DNA from 3 places in the Bacillus sp. S10(2024) genome. Region 2 is predicted to be linked to each of the others. Evidence: predicted binding sites of a transcription regulator. Region 2 holds the regulator's gene; each other region holds the start of a gene.
The links. Region 2 encodes NrdR, which represses ribonucleotide reductase genes. Its sites were predicted from a motif close to AACACNATATATNGTGTT; they were not measured.
Positions count from the first base shown of each region.

Region 1: a site for NrdR is predicted at 1,774-1,791, ahead of AB1280_RS13000 (anaerobic ribonucleoside triphosphate reductase). Genes of this name have one in related genera too.
Region 3: a site for NrdR is predicted at 2,229-2,246, ahead of AB1280_RS04025 (anaerobic ribonucleoside triphosphate reductase). Genes of this name have one in related genera too.

Region 1 covers NZ_JBFLUR010000002.1:2,552,065-2,556,315, forward strand. Annotated here, with positions in the region: gene AB1280_RS12990 (class I SAM-dependent methyltransferase) at 1-376, opposite strand, end outside; gene AB1280_RS12995 (YwiC-like family protein) at 531-1,253, opposite strand; gene AB1280_RS13000 (anaerobic ribonucleoside triphosphate reductase) at 1,836-3,704, shown strand; gene ric (iron-sulfur cluster repair di-iron protein) at 3,837-4,251, shown strand, end outside.
Region 2 covers NZ_JBFLUR010000002.1:4,516,975-4,521,225, reverse strand. Annotated here, with positions in the region: gene dnaI (primosomal protein DnaI) at 1-84, opposite strand, end outside; gene AB1280_RS22985 (replication initiation and membrane attachment family protein) at 114-1,502, opposite strand; gene nrdR (transcriptional regulator NrdR) at 1,583-2,044, opposite strand; gene speD (adenosylmethionine decarboxylase) at 2,245-2,628, opposite strand; gene AB1280_RS22970 (glyceraldehyde-3-phosphate dehydrogenase) at 2,999-4,027, opposite strand; gene coaE (dephospho-CoA kinase) at 4,137-4,251, opposite strand, start outside.
Region 3 covers NZ_JBFLUR010000002.1:777,634-781,884, forward strand. Annotated here, with positions in the region: gene AB1280_RS04005 (glycosyl hydrolase family 18 protein) at 1-486, opposite strand, end outside; gene AB1280_RS04010 (acyl-CoA thioesterase) at 597-1,016, shown strand; gene AB1280_RS04015 (HesB/YadR/YfhF family protein) at 1,042-1,332, opposite strand; gene plsY (glycerol-3-phosphate 1-O-acyltransferase PlsY) at 1,441-2,034, opposite strand; gene AB1280_RS04025 (anaerobic ribonucleoside triphosphate reductase) at 2,301-4,157, shown strand; gene nrdG (anaerobic ribonucleoside-triphosphate reductase activating protein) at 4,154-4,251, shown strand, end outside.

The DNA of each region.
Region 1 (4,251 bases), 2.0 Mb from region 2:
TTTCATAAGAGCCACAGATAAAATTAAAGATTTCTTTCGAATTATCCAAATGAACAAGTGTATTTCCAATACAATAAATACCATCAAATACTCCAGGCACATTTTCAATTTGTTGCATTCCAAATGTATTTACACTAAATATCCCTTCGTAAACTGCAGCTTTCTCCCGAATTTTTGCAGCCATCGTCCTCTCTGGTTCCATCGCAGTAACAGCAAACCCCTTTTCAACTAGCGCTTGGGCTACATTACCTGTTCCTGCGCCCACATCCAGTATAGAGCTTCCTTTTTGTAAATAAGAGACTATAAAATTTATTTGTTTCTCATTTACAGGAAAAATTTCATCATAATATGGCGTTAACATTTGATAGAAAGTCATTATTTATACAGTCCTTTCAGGATTTAGTATTCAAATCATAATCAATTACTACCCGCAAATAGCAGGATCATATATATGAAATGTAAACAAACTATTTGAGTCAGTTTCCTTATCAAGATATTACTAAACACTCACAAACTTACTGTAATAATTATTACAGTAATGCTCTGGCTAACAATACTACTGAAACAAAAAAGTAAATAGAATTGATACTCTCTAAAATACCCACTTGTAGAATCGAAATATTTCTACCATAAAGTAATATAGATCGTATCAAACTTGGTATAAAGGCAATGGTAAACCACGGTGATACAATGAAAGTCGCAATTACAAGTAAAGAATGATACCCCCATGAAACTAAGCGATACGTTGGATTCTTTTTCTCACGAATCATTGTCTTCACATAAAACGTACTTCCCATAAAATATAAAAATGATATAGTTGCAACAACCCATATCTTTTCATCAACTGTTTTCATTGTGAAATAATAACTAATGATTCCCCCTATACAAAACAAAATAATCGCACACATGTCATTTAGTAAAGCTCGTTCGTTTTTTTGGCGAGAAAAGTAAATATTTACAAAAAAACATGGGAGCATAATAATGGAAAAGAACACAATACGCCATTCATATATAAGAGCAATGATCGCACACACACAAGCCACACTAAAATAAAGAAAGAAAGAATGTAAATAATACTTCTTTCGCGGTTGTTTTACGTACATTAATAAAGGATACGTAGCTAAGTACACAAACAACCATGCCAAAAAGAGCGGTATGTGATACCATGTCCCTTTACCAATTAAAACACCCAATACAAATGGAATAAGCAGCATTCCCCATGCCCCATGCTGCTTTGGAATAATTAACTTCATTCTTCCAACACCCTTACCCAAAGTTTTTTATCAACAATGTCATATACCGATACCTACAAAAGAATTCATGCCATTAACCCTATAAAATTTTGTAAAAGTGATATTTCCAATAGTTTTTTAACATACTTTGCTACTGAATGAACCAAAGAACTTGAGAACAATATTTATATAGATTGAACTACCCCCTCCTAACTTTTTTACTTTCTCTTCATTTTGAGGCGGGGGTATTACTAGGAGTAAGCTTTTTATTAAGGATAAACTATATTGAGGAAGGATACTGTGAGTGAAATCACTGCATTATGATTTTATATCTTTTATTTTATAAAGTGACACTTTTATCAGTGAATTTTTTTCTTCCCCCACCTCGCTTCTTTGCCTTCACCGAAGTTTGAGGTGGGAATATTACTGCCTGAGAATAGTTGGATAAGTTTATTAAACTCTAAAGCTATATCCTCAAAAAATACTTGTAACTACCGTATATATTAATTTTATATTAGTTTTTTTGATGTCCTTGCGAAAAAACACTATATGAAGTATCATTTTATCAAAACTAACACTATATATAGATAAGGGGTGGATGGAATGAATCCATCAAGTAGAATAACAAAACAGTCATGGGATAATTTATGGACAACATTTAACACGATTGTACAGGATAACGATCAAGACTTAATGCAAGAAAATGCAAATGTTGATGGCCGATCTCCAATGGGAATGATGGGAACATTTGCATCTGAGAGCGCAAAATATTATGCGGTAGAACATTTACTTTCTGAACAGGTAAAAAAAGCAATTGATCAAAATATTTTATATCCACACGATTTAGATTTTTACGCAACAGGTACAACAACGTGCTCACAAATTCCACTAGCACAAATACTGGAAAAAGGATTTCATACAGGTCATGGACATATGCGACAGCCACAAGATATTAAAAGTGCGTTGGCTCTTTCTTCTATTATTTTTCAGGCAAATCAAAATATGCAGCACGGTGGGCAATCATTTGCAATGTTTGATATAGATTTAGCACCTTATGTGAAAAAAACGTATGAAAGAAATAAAAAACGTTTGGCGACATATCCATTAACAGCAAAACAGGTAGAAGAATTTGCATGGAAAGAAACAGAAAATGATACGTATCAGGCGTGTGAAGCTTTTATCCATAATTCAAATAGCATGCATAGCCGCGGTGGTGGACAAGTACCATTTATTTCGATTAACTACGGAACGGATACATCAAAAGAAGGAAGATTGCTAATTAGACAATTATTGCGAGCGACTCAAGCTGGATTAGGAAAAGGAGAAACACCAATCTTTCCAATTCAAATCTTTAAATTAAAAAAAGGTGTCAATTTTGAAGAAAATGATCCAAATTATGATTTGTTTGAATTAGCATTAGAAACGACAGCCAAACGATTGTTCCCTAATTTTTCATTTTTAGATGCACCATTTAATGCGATGCATTATGATGGTCGCCCTGAAAGTGAAGTGTGCTATATGGGCTGTCGTACCCGTGTTATGGCGAATATTCATGGAGAAGAAACAGCCATTGGAAGAGGGAATTTATCATTTACATCTATTAACTTAGTAAAACTAGCATTAATAAGCGACTCAAAAGAAGTATTTTTTGAATCATTGAATCATTATGTAGATCTCGGCATTCTCCAGCTATTAGAACGATTTGCTTACCAATCTACAAAAAAGGCAAGGGATTTTCACTTTTTATATTCTCAAGGAGTATGGCGCGGCGGTGAAAAACTTCAACCAGAAGATTCTGTTGTTGAAATTTTGAAACAAGGTACGTTAAGTATTGGTTTTATCGGACTTGCTGAATGCTTAGTTGCTTTAACCGGAAAACATCATGGAGAAAATCAAAATTCGTGGAATCTTGGGAATGAAATTGTTGCCTTTATGAGAAGCAAGATGGATCAAGCAACGGAAGAATATCAGTTGAATTTTTCATTAGTCGCAACCCCTGCAGAAGGATTATCAGGAAAGTTTATAAAAAAAGATCGAGCTGAATTTGGAACAATTAGTGGTGTAACAAATCATAACTATTACACAAATTCATTCCACATCCCGGTTTATTATCCTATTCTAGCGCTTGATAAAGTTCGTTTAGAAGGACCGTTTCATGCGCTTTGTAACGGCGGTCATATTACATATATCGAATTGGACGGAGCAGCTGTTCATAATCAAAAAGCATTAAAGCAAATTGTACAGGCAATGGCGCAATATGGAGTTGGATACGGCTCGATTAATCACCCGGTAGATCGCTGTAAATGCTGTGGCTATAATGGAGTGATTGCGAATGAATGCCCAAGCTGCGGGAATGAAGATGAACATCATATTGAAAGAATCCGCCGTATTACCGGATACCTAGTCGGTGACATGTCGAAATGGAATAGTGCGAAACGTAGCGAAGAAACAGATCGAGTGAAACATAAATGAGAGTAATGAATTATTTATAAAAAAACAGTGATGAACTTAACACATTACAAGTGATGTATATCACCACGTGGGTTCAAAATTATTGATATTCTTAATCCAGATACTAAAGTTAAACTTTATGGAGGCATTCATATGGAACATACATTTACTGAGACTTCTGTTATTGGTGAGATCGTTACAAAATTCCCAAAGGCTAGTGATCTTTTTAAATTATATAGAATCGATTTTTGTTGTGGTGGTAATAGACCACTTATTGATGCTATTAACGAAAGAAATTTATCAGCAGAAGAGGTTTTAACAAAGTTAAATACTCTTTATTATGAAACAAAACTATTAAACGAATCTGAAATTGATTGGAAAACAGCTGCTTATAGCGAATTGATTGACTATGTTGTGAATAAGCATCATCGCTATTTAAATGAAGAGTTACCACTATTAAGTCCGTACGTAACAAAAGTGTTACGCGTTCACGGAGCAGGGCAACCTCATTTAGCTCAAATTCACAAGTTATTTCATGAATTAAAAACTGAATTAGAGCAACACTTAA
Region 2 (4,251 bases):
TACCTCTTCTTTTAATACTTCATATCTATTCTTAAAATTTTCATTTTGCATTAACTTCGCAAATGTATTTTGAATTGGTTCCATTTCTTCACCTCAAAAGGAGCTCGCCTCTGTTAGTTTCGCTTATATTTTTTCAGCTCTTCCTCTAACTTTTTACGCTCTTCTTCTAATTTCCCTTGCTCTTCACTACGATGTGATGGTTTGCTATCTTCTGTTTGTTCCTTTAACCAGTCTGGTACAAGTTCTTTACGAACCGTTTTCTTCGTTGTCTTTCCTTTTTTCTTTGTTTCTGCCCATTCTTGATATTGGCGATTTTCCTCTTTCGCAAGTCCCATCGCTTCCGTTACGGTTGTAATTTTTTTACGAGCCCAGTGTCCGGCAATTTTCTCTACATACGATTTCGCTAACTTCATATCAGAACGAAGCATTACATAATAAATAAGTACATTTACAACACCTGGCGTTAATTTCTGACTCAACATCACATCTTCAATAATTTGCAAATCAGCCTTCGTCGGTTCAGCCCCGCCCGAAATTTCTTTTAATAACTCTCTTGGTGAAATTTCCTCTAACTGTTTAATGAGCATCTCTTCTTGTGTTGTCGGTTCTTTCTCCTTCATTGTCCGTGCATGCAATGGCTGCGTTCGCTCACTGAACTTAGGAAGTGCCTGTCCATTCTCAAATTGGTACCAATCACGCGCACCTTTTCGCAATCGTTCCATATCAATTGTATTATGCTCCGTAACAGCGCCAAGAACAATATTTTGCATGGATAACGGATCAATGCCGTATACGTAAGCTAATATAATCACACATTCACGCATCTGATCCGTAATTGCTTTGCGCGGCACAAGCGCGGATAATCCTTCTACAAATAATGAAAAATCAAAGAAATCATTCCAAATTTGCGGCGCATTCCCCTCTGCTCTGCTCGGCATCACAGTTGCATTTGGTATAAGCAGTTCTTCCTTGGCATGCTCAACTTGTCCTGGATTAAAAGAACCAAACACATCGTTAAAAGATCGTGTTACATTTTCATATGAAGCAAAGTCAAATTCTTCTTCTAAGAAATATTGCTTCACTTGATTATATTTCGCCTTGCTTAAGCGGTTATATAAAAAAATACTTAATACAATATCATCAAAAAATTGCTTTGGCATAAGCGGTGGCCGTAACTCATAAATAAACATGCGAATATCTTTTTCTTTTTTCACATACACATTTAAAAGCCCAATCGCCTCTAACTTTAGACGTTCTTCATAAATCTCCGGGAGCTGCATCTGCATTGTTACCATAATAGAATGATGTGTATTTTCTTTTCCAAATAAACGCTCCTGCTCTAACTCGCCCCACAACGTCATATATAGGCTAAAAGCTTTACTACCAATTAGCGGTTGATATAACATTGTCAGCACTTTACGATCATAGTTGCTGAGCAGCCCCCTTGCACTTACTTTATAACGGTCAATTGGCAACAGTTCCATCCATGACTGTCTTTCCATCCTTGCAAATCCTTTCTATCATCCATTCTTATTATCATTATGAGTGAAAAAAGAGCTAATAGCTTACGCTTCTAGCTCTTTTATTTTCGTTCTTTTTGAAGAATATCTTTCAACTCTTCAATAAATACGTTCAAATCTTTAAATTGTCGGTAAACAGATGCAAAACGTACATATGCAACATCATCAATATCTCGAAGCGCTTCCATGACCATTTCACCAATCATATCGCTTTTTACTTCTGACATTCCTAAGTTACGCAATTCCCGTTCTACATGTTGCGTGATTTCTTCTAATTGTTTTAACGTTACAGGTCGCTTTTCACACGCTTTAATTAAACCACGCAAAATTTTCTCTTTGTTAAATTCTTCTCGTGTCCCTTCTTTCTTTACAACAATAAGCGGCGGCTCTTCGACGCGTTCAAATGTTGTAAATCGATTGAGACAGCTTTCGCACTCTCTTCTTCTGCGAATTGATCGCCCTTCGTCAACCGGACGTGAATCCAATACTCTCGTACCATTGTGAAAACAGGATGGACAACGCAATCCATTCACTCCTTTACAATTTAATTTTATCTTAACAAAACTAAAACATTATAAACAAGAATTTTCTCTTCTATATTATAAACACTTAATCAAATATACTTATGTATAAACAAATTTCTTCTTATATTATAGATATAAAAAAAAACTAAAAAGAGGTGTATTATACACCTCTTTACATTTTAAATCAATTATCTTCTTTTTTAAAGAGCTTTTGTTTCTCTTTGCTTAATTTCGAAGCTACCTGTACCGCGAGGAAGTTCAATGCTCTCTCTCGTTTTTGCGCCTAAACCTTCAGCGATGTACTCTGCAGCAACATTTGGATCAATGCGGTCACCACAAGTATATACATCAATACTTGCATAACCATGCTCCGGAAAGCTATGAATTGTTAAGTGAGATTCAGAAATAATTACAACTCCGCTTACACCTTGTGGTGCAAATTTATGGAAAGCAACCTCACGTACTTCAGCGCCTGCTCGAAGTGCTGCATCCACAAATAATTTTTCAATATAAGGCATATCATTAAGCTTGTCGAAATCGCAATCCCAAAGTTCCGCGATTACGTGACGACCCATAGTATCCATAGTATCCATTCTACAGTTCCCCCTTGTTAATTTAATTTAACTGTTCGAATTGAAAACTAATTTGCAATTTGGCTTGCTCCACTACCACGGGGGAAAGTTAGTCCAGAGAGGTCCTAACCCTTTAAGCAGTGACTACCACCTCAGCTCTTAAGTTTACGAATGTTAGTATACTTTGTTTATTTTTATTTTGCAACAACAGTTTTTTATTTTTTCAAATGACATTTTCCCATTTATTTTTCTAAAAAAATAGAATAGCTCCGAAACCACAGTAATCATAGCTGTTCTAGGTGATTTACACAGAAAAAATATGTAATATTTTTCTATTATAAATAGAAAAAGGACAGGCTAACGCCTGCCCTTTTCTCATCTATTAAATATGTTGTACGTTTTCTTGTTTCGCAAATTGATCTACAACAAGCTTTACAAGATCTACAACACGACGAGAATAACCCCATTCGTTATCGTACCAAGCAAGTACTTTTACTTTTCTATCACCCATTACCATTGTGGATAAACCATCAATGATTGCAGAATGCGTATTTGTATTAAAATCTATAGAAACAAGCGGTTCATCGCTAAATGCAACAATTCCTTTTAATGCACCATTCGCAACATTCATAAATGCTTCATTAATCTCTTCCACTGTTACGTCGCGTTTTACATCTACAACTAGGTCAACAAGAGATACATTTGGCGTCGGAACGCGAAGTGCCATACCATGAAGTTTTCCATTTAAATGCGGAAGAACTTTTGCTAACGCTTTCGCAGCACCTGTCGTTGTTGGAATGATAGATTGGCCACATGCACGTGCTCTACGTAAATCTTTATGTGGATTATCAATATTTTTTTGGTCATTTGTGTATGCATGAACTGTTGTCATTAAACCGTTTTCAATTCCAAACTGCTCATCTAACACCTTTACAACAGGCGCTAAACAGTTTGTTGTGCAAGATGCATTTGAAATAACGATATGTTTTGTAATATCAAGTTGGTCGTCATTTACACCAACAACAATTGTAACATCTTCATCTTTTCCTGGCGCAGTTAAAATAACGTTTTTCGCACCAGCTTCTACATGAAGACTTGCTTTTTCTTTAGAATTAAACTTACCTGTTGCTTCAATTACAATGTCTACCCCTAGTTCTTTCCAAGGCAATTCTTTTGGATCGCGGTTGTTTAAAAGGCGAATCATTTTACCATCTACTAATAAATGATCTTCAAACGCTTCTACTGTACCATCAAATTTACCGTGAACTGTATCATATTTAATTAAATGTGCTAACGTTTCTGATGGATAGCTCGCATTAATCGCTACAATTTCGAATGCGCTTTCTTTTACTGCCTGACGAAACACCATTCTCCCAATACGTCCAAACCCATTAATTGCCACACGAATCATAATATGTTATCCCCCTTGATTGCGTTATACTATTCATCTCAAATCCCAATAATAGTATAACACAAAAAGAAGATATGTCACTAAACAATTTCATTATTTTCAAATTTTTTTATTTAATAATGTTCCATTCTTTTAAAATGCTACTTAATTGTGTTTTCGTTTCTTCGATTGTGCCATTATTATTAATCACTTTATCCGCTAATGCTACTTTCTCTTGCAACGGC
Region 3 (4,251 bases), 3.7 Mb from region 2:
TTTTGCAATTGAGACGATTTCAGATGTTTGTGTGGGTTCTTTCAGTGTTCCATCACGTTTTGCTTCAAAACTAAAGTAGGCCAAATAGGTTAAATATGAATTGATCGCTTTGGTGGAAGCAATTAAGCTTTCTTTAATCGGAATTGTGGATGGTTGTAAATAGGCAATGGATTCAATAATTTTTTTTGTTCCTTTTGGTACATATAATTGCTGTCCGACTTGGAGTGGGGATTTTAATGATAAATGATTCACTTTTGCTAAACTGGCAAGAGGTACGTTGTAGGTTAAGGAAATTTTATATAAGCTATCGCCAGGTTGTACATAGTAGGTATTTCCATGTGTATTCACAATTAATGCTTGCCCCACGACGAGTGTTTCACCTGGGTTTAATCCATTATCTTTTACAATTATTTCTGCTGTTGTTCCGTACTGCTTAGCTAATTTATACACGTTATCTCCGCTTTGTACAGTTATGATTTGTAGCATATGCTCACTCCTTTAAGGAAAAAAGATCCGCCGCTTCTATTTTATTTTCAGATTCTCTGTATTATGATTAAAGGTGTAGAAAGAAATGCAAGCGAGAAGGAGTTAACATGATGTTTATAGCAGAACAGGAGATTGACATCCGTTATGCAGAGACAGATCAAATGGGTGTCGTGTACCACGCAAACTATTTAGTATGGTTAGAACTTGGCCGTACGAAATTAATTCAAGACTTAGGGTTTTCGTATGTTGAAATGGAGAATGATGGAATTGTATCTCCTGTACTTGATTTGCAAATTACATATCGAAAAGCAATGCGTTACGGAGAAAAAGCTATTGTGAAAACATGGGTGGAGTCTGTGAGCCCACTACGTGTTGTATATGGCTATGAAATTTATAATGGAAACGGTGAGCGTTGTATTACAGCATTTACAACGAATATTTGCGCGAAAAAAGAAGGTTTTCGTCCAGTGTCATTTAAAAAATTGTACCCAAAATGGTATGAGATGTATGAGAAGATTAAAAAGCAATAAAAAAACGTGGCGTAGGCCACGTTTTTTATTTTACATAATGAAATTGCGGGAACTCATCATCAGCGCTAAGTGTAACAGACAAGTCATGACCATCAAAGAACCATTCATCATCGCCTTCAATAAAGAAAGTAATACCATCTTCTTGGAATTGTACGACAGGAGTAGCAGGATCGTCTTTACGAATTCCTAAAGAAAGACCTTTTTGAACGGTACTACATCCACCGTATTGTACGAAAAAGCGAAGACTATCACCGGTTTGTAAACCAAGCTCGTTTTTATACCAGTTTAGTGCTTCTTTTGATACTGAAATGTTCATCTAGTATTCCTCCAACATAATCACTTTTTCTTTTAGTATAAAAAATAACGCAAAAAGACGCCATTTATATGCTTCGCGTTTTCTTTTTGCGTTATGTGGGTCACAATCTTATTTTTGTTTTTTTGTTAATTTTGCTTTTGGTTCTGTTTTATTTATAATTCGTCCAATATTTGCACGGTGTCTATAAATAACCATTCCAGCCAATAAGCACATGGCAATAATGAAGATTTTATCCCCGTTTATAAGTGCTGCAATAACAGCGAAGACGGCTGTTATCATAGAAGAAAGTGATACATATCTCGTCGTAAATAATAGGGTGAAAAAGATAGCCGCTAATATTACAAAGGAAAGTGGTGCGTAGCATAATAATACACCGGCAGAAGTAGCAACTGCTTTTCCACCGCGGAACTTTGCAAAGATGGGGTATACATGTCCTACCACTGCAGCTAATCCAAACCATAGGGGATGGATATTTAACCCAAACATGATCGGTAGCGCTGTAGCCAAAGTCCCTTTTAAAATATCAGCAATTGTAACAATAAAACCTGCCTTTTTCCCTAATGTACGAAATGTATTCGTTCCTCCTAAATTTCCGCTGCCGTGTTCGCGAATGTCGATTCCATAACCAATCTTTCCAACAACAAGTGCAGATGGAATCGAGCCGAGTAAATAGGCAACGATAAATACAAGATATGTAAGCATAAGTTCAGTCTCCTTTATTCAAATGTGTTGATAAAGGGTAAAAAGAGTTTTTCCCGTATATTGTACCACACATTTGTAAAGATCACATTTCTTTTTTGTAAGGTAAAATTTCAACTCGGAAATATGAGGAAAAATGGATTCAAAAGATCTTAAAAAAACTTTCACAAGAATGTTACATTTTTCACAGATTCACTCTTACTATATGTTGTATCATTTTGATAGTAAATGAACAAGATGTTGTTGGGGGTTAAGGAATGAATCAAGAAATGAAAAAAAATAGTGAATATGATGAGAATCTAAAGGGGATTTTCGCGAAAATTGTTCATGCAAATGAACAAGATTTAATGCAAGAAAATGCAAATGTTGATGGTCGATCTCCAATGGGAATGATGGGAAAATTTGCTTCTGAAAGTGCAAGGTATTATGCGATAGAAGAACTGCTTTCTGAGAAAGTGAAACAAGCAATTGATCAAAATATTTTATATCCGCATGACTTAGATTTTTATGCAACAGGTACGACAACCTGTTCGCAAATTCCGTTAGCGCAAATGCTGCAAAACGGGTTTCATACAGGGCACGGGCATATGAGGCAGCCACAAGATATTAAAAGTGCATTGGCGCTTTCTTCTATTATTTTTCAAGCGAATCAAAATATGCAGCATGGTGGACAATCATTTGCGCTATTCGATGTAGATTTGGCGCCATATGTGAGAAAAACGTTTGAGCGACATAAAAAACGTTTAGCAACATATCCGTTAACAGCTGAGCAAATAGAAGAGTTTGCGTGGAAAGAAACAGAAAATGATACGTATCAAGCATGTGAGGCGTTTATTCATAATTCGAATAGTATGCATAGCAGAGGTGGGGGGCAAGTTCCGTTTATTTCCATTAATTACGGAACAGATACAACAAAAGAAGGAAGATTATTAATTAAACAATTATTACGAGCGACTCAAGCTGGATTAGGAAAAGGAGAAACACCAATTTTTCCGATTCAAATCTTCAAGTTAAAAAAGGGAGTAAATTTTGAAGAGAAAGATCCAAATTATGACTTGTTTCAATTAGCAATAGAAACGACAGCGAAACGATTATTCCCAAATTTTTCATTTTTAGATGCGCCATTTAATGCAGCGTATTATGATGGACGTCCTGAAAGTGAAGTGTGTTATATGGGGTGTCGTACGCGTGTTATGTCTAATATTCATGGGGAAGAAACTGCGATTGGAAGAGGGAATTTATCGTTTACTTCTCTTAACTTAGTGAAATTAGCGTGTATAAGTGGATCGAAAGAAGCATTTTTTGAAGCCTTAAATTATTATGTGGATCTAGGTATTTGTCAATTATTAGAGAGGCTTTCCTATCAATCAACGAAAAAATCAAGAGATTTTCAATTTTTATATTCGCAAGGAGTATGGCGTGGCGGTGAAAAATTGAAGCCTGAGGATGCTGTTGCTGAAATTTTAAAACAAGGTACATTAAGTATAGGTTTTATAGGTCTAGCGGAATGTTTAGTTGCTTTAACGGGAAAACATCATGGAGAAGACAAAGAATCTTGGAAGCTTGGATATGAGATTATTGAATATATGAGAAAGAAAATGGATCAAGCAACAGAGGAACATCAATTGAATTTCTCATTAATTGCAACTCCGGCAGAAGGATTATCTGGAAAGTTTATCAAACAAGATCGAGCTGAATTTGGAACAATTACAGGTGTAACAGATCATAATTTTTATACAAATTCATTCCATATCCCTGTTTATTATCCTATTCAAGCCATTGATAAAATTCGTTTAGAAGGACCATTTCACGCGCTTTGTAATGGTGGTCATATTACGTATATTGAGCTTGACGGAGCGGCTATTCATAATCAAAAAGCATTACAGCAAATTGTGAAGGCAATGGCTCAATATGGCGTAGGGTATGGATCAATTAATCACCCGGTCGATCGCTGTAAATGTTGTGGTTATCATGGGATAATTGGAAATGAATGCCCAAGCTGTGGGAATGAAAATGAACATGACTTTGAAAGAATTCGCCGCATTACTGGATATCTTGTAGGAGACATGTCAAAGTGGAACAGCGCGAAACGCAGTGAAGAAAAGGAGCGGGTGAAACATTCATGAGAGTAATGAACATCATTCATGATAGTGTGGTAGATGGGGAAGGGTTGCGGACAGTCGTATTTTTTGCGGGCTGTCCGCATCGTTGTTTTGGCTG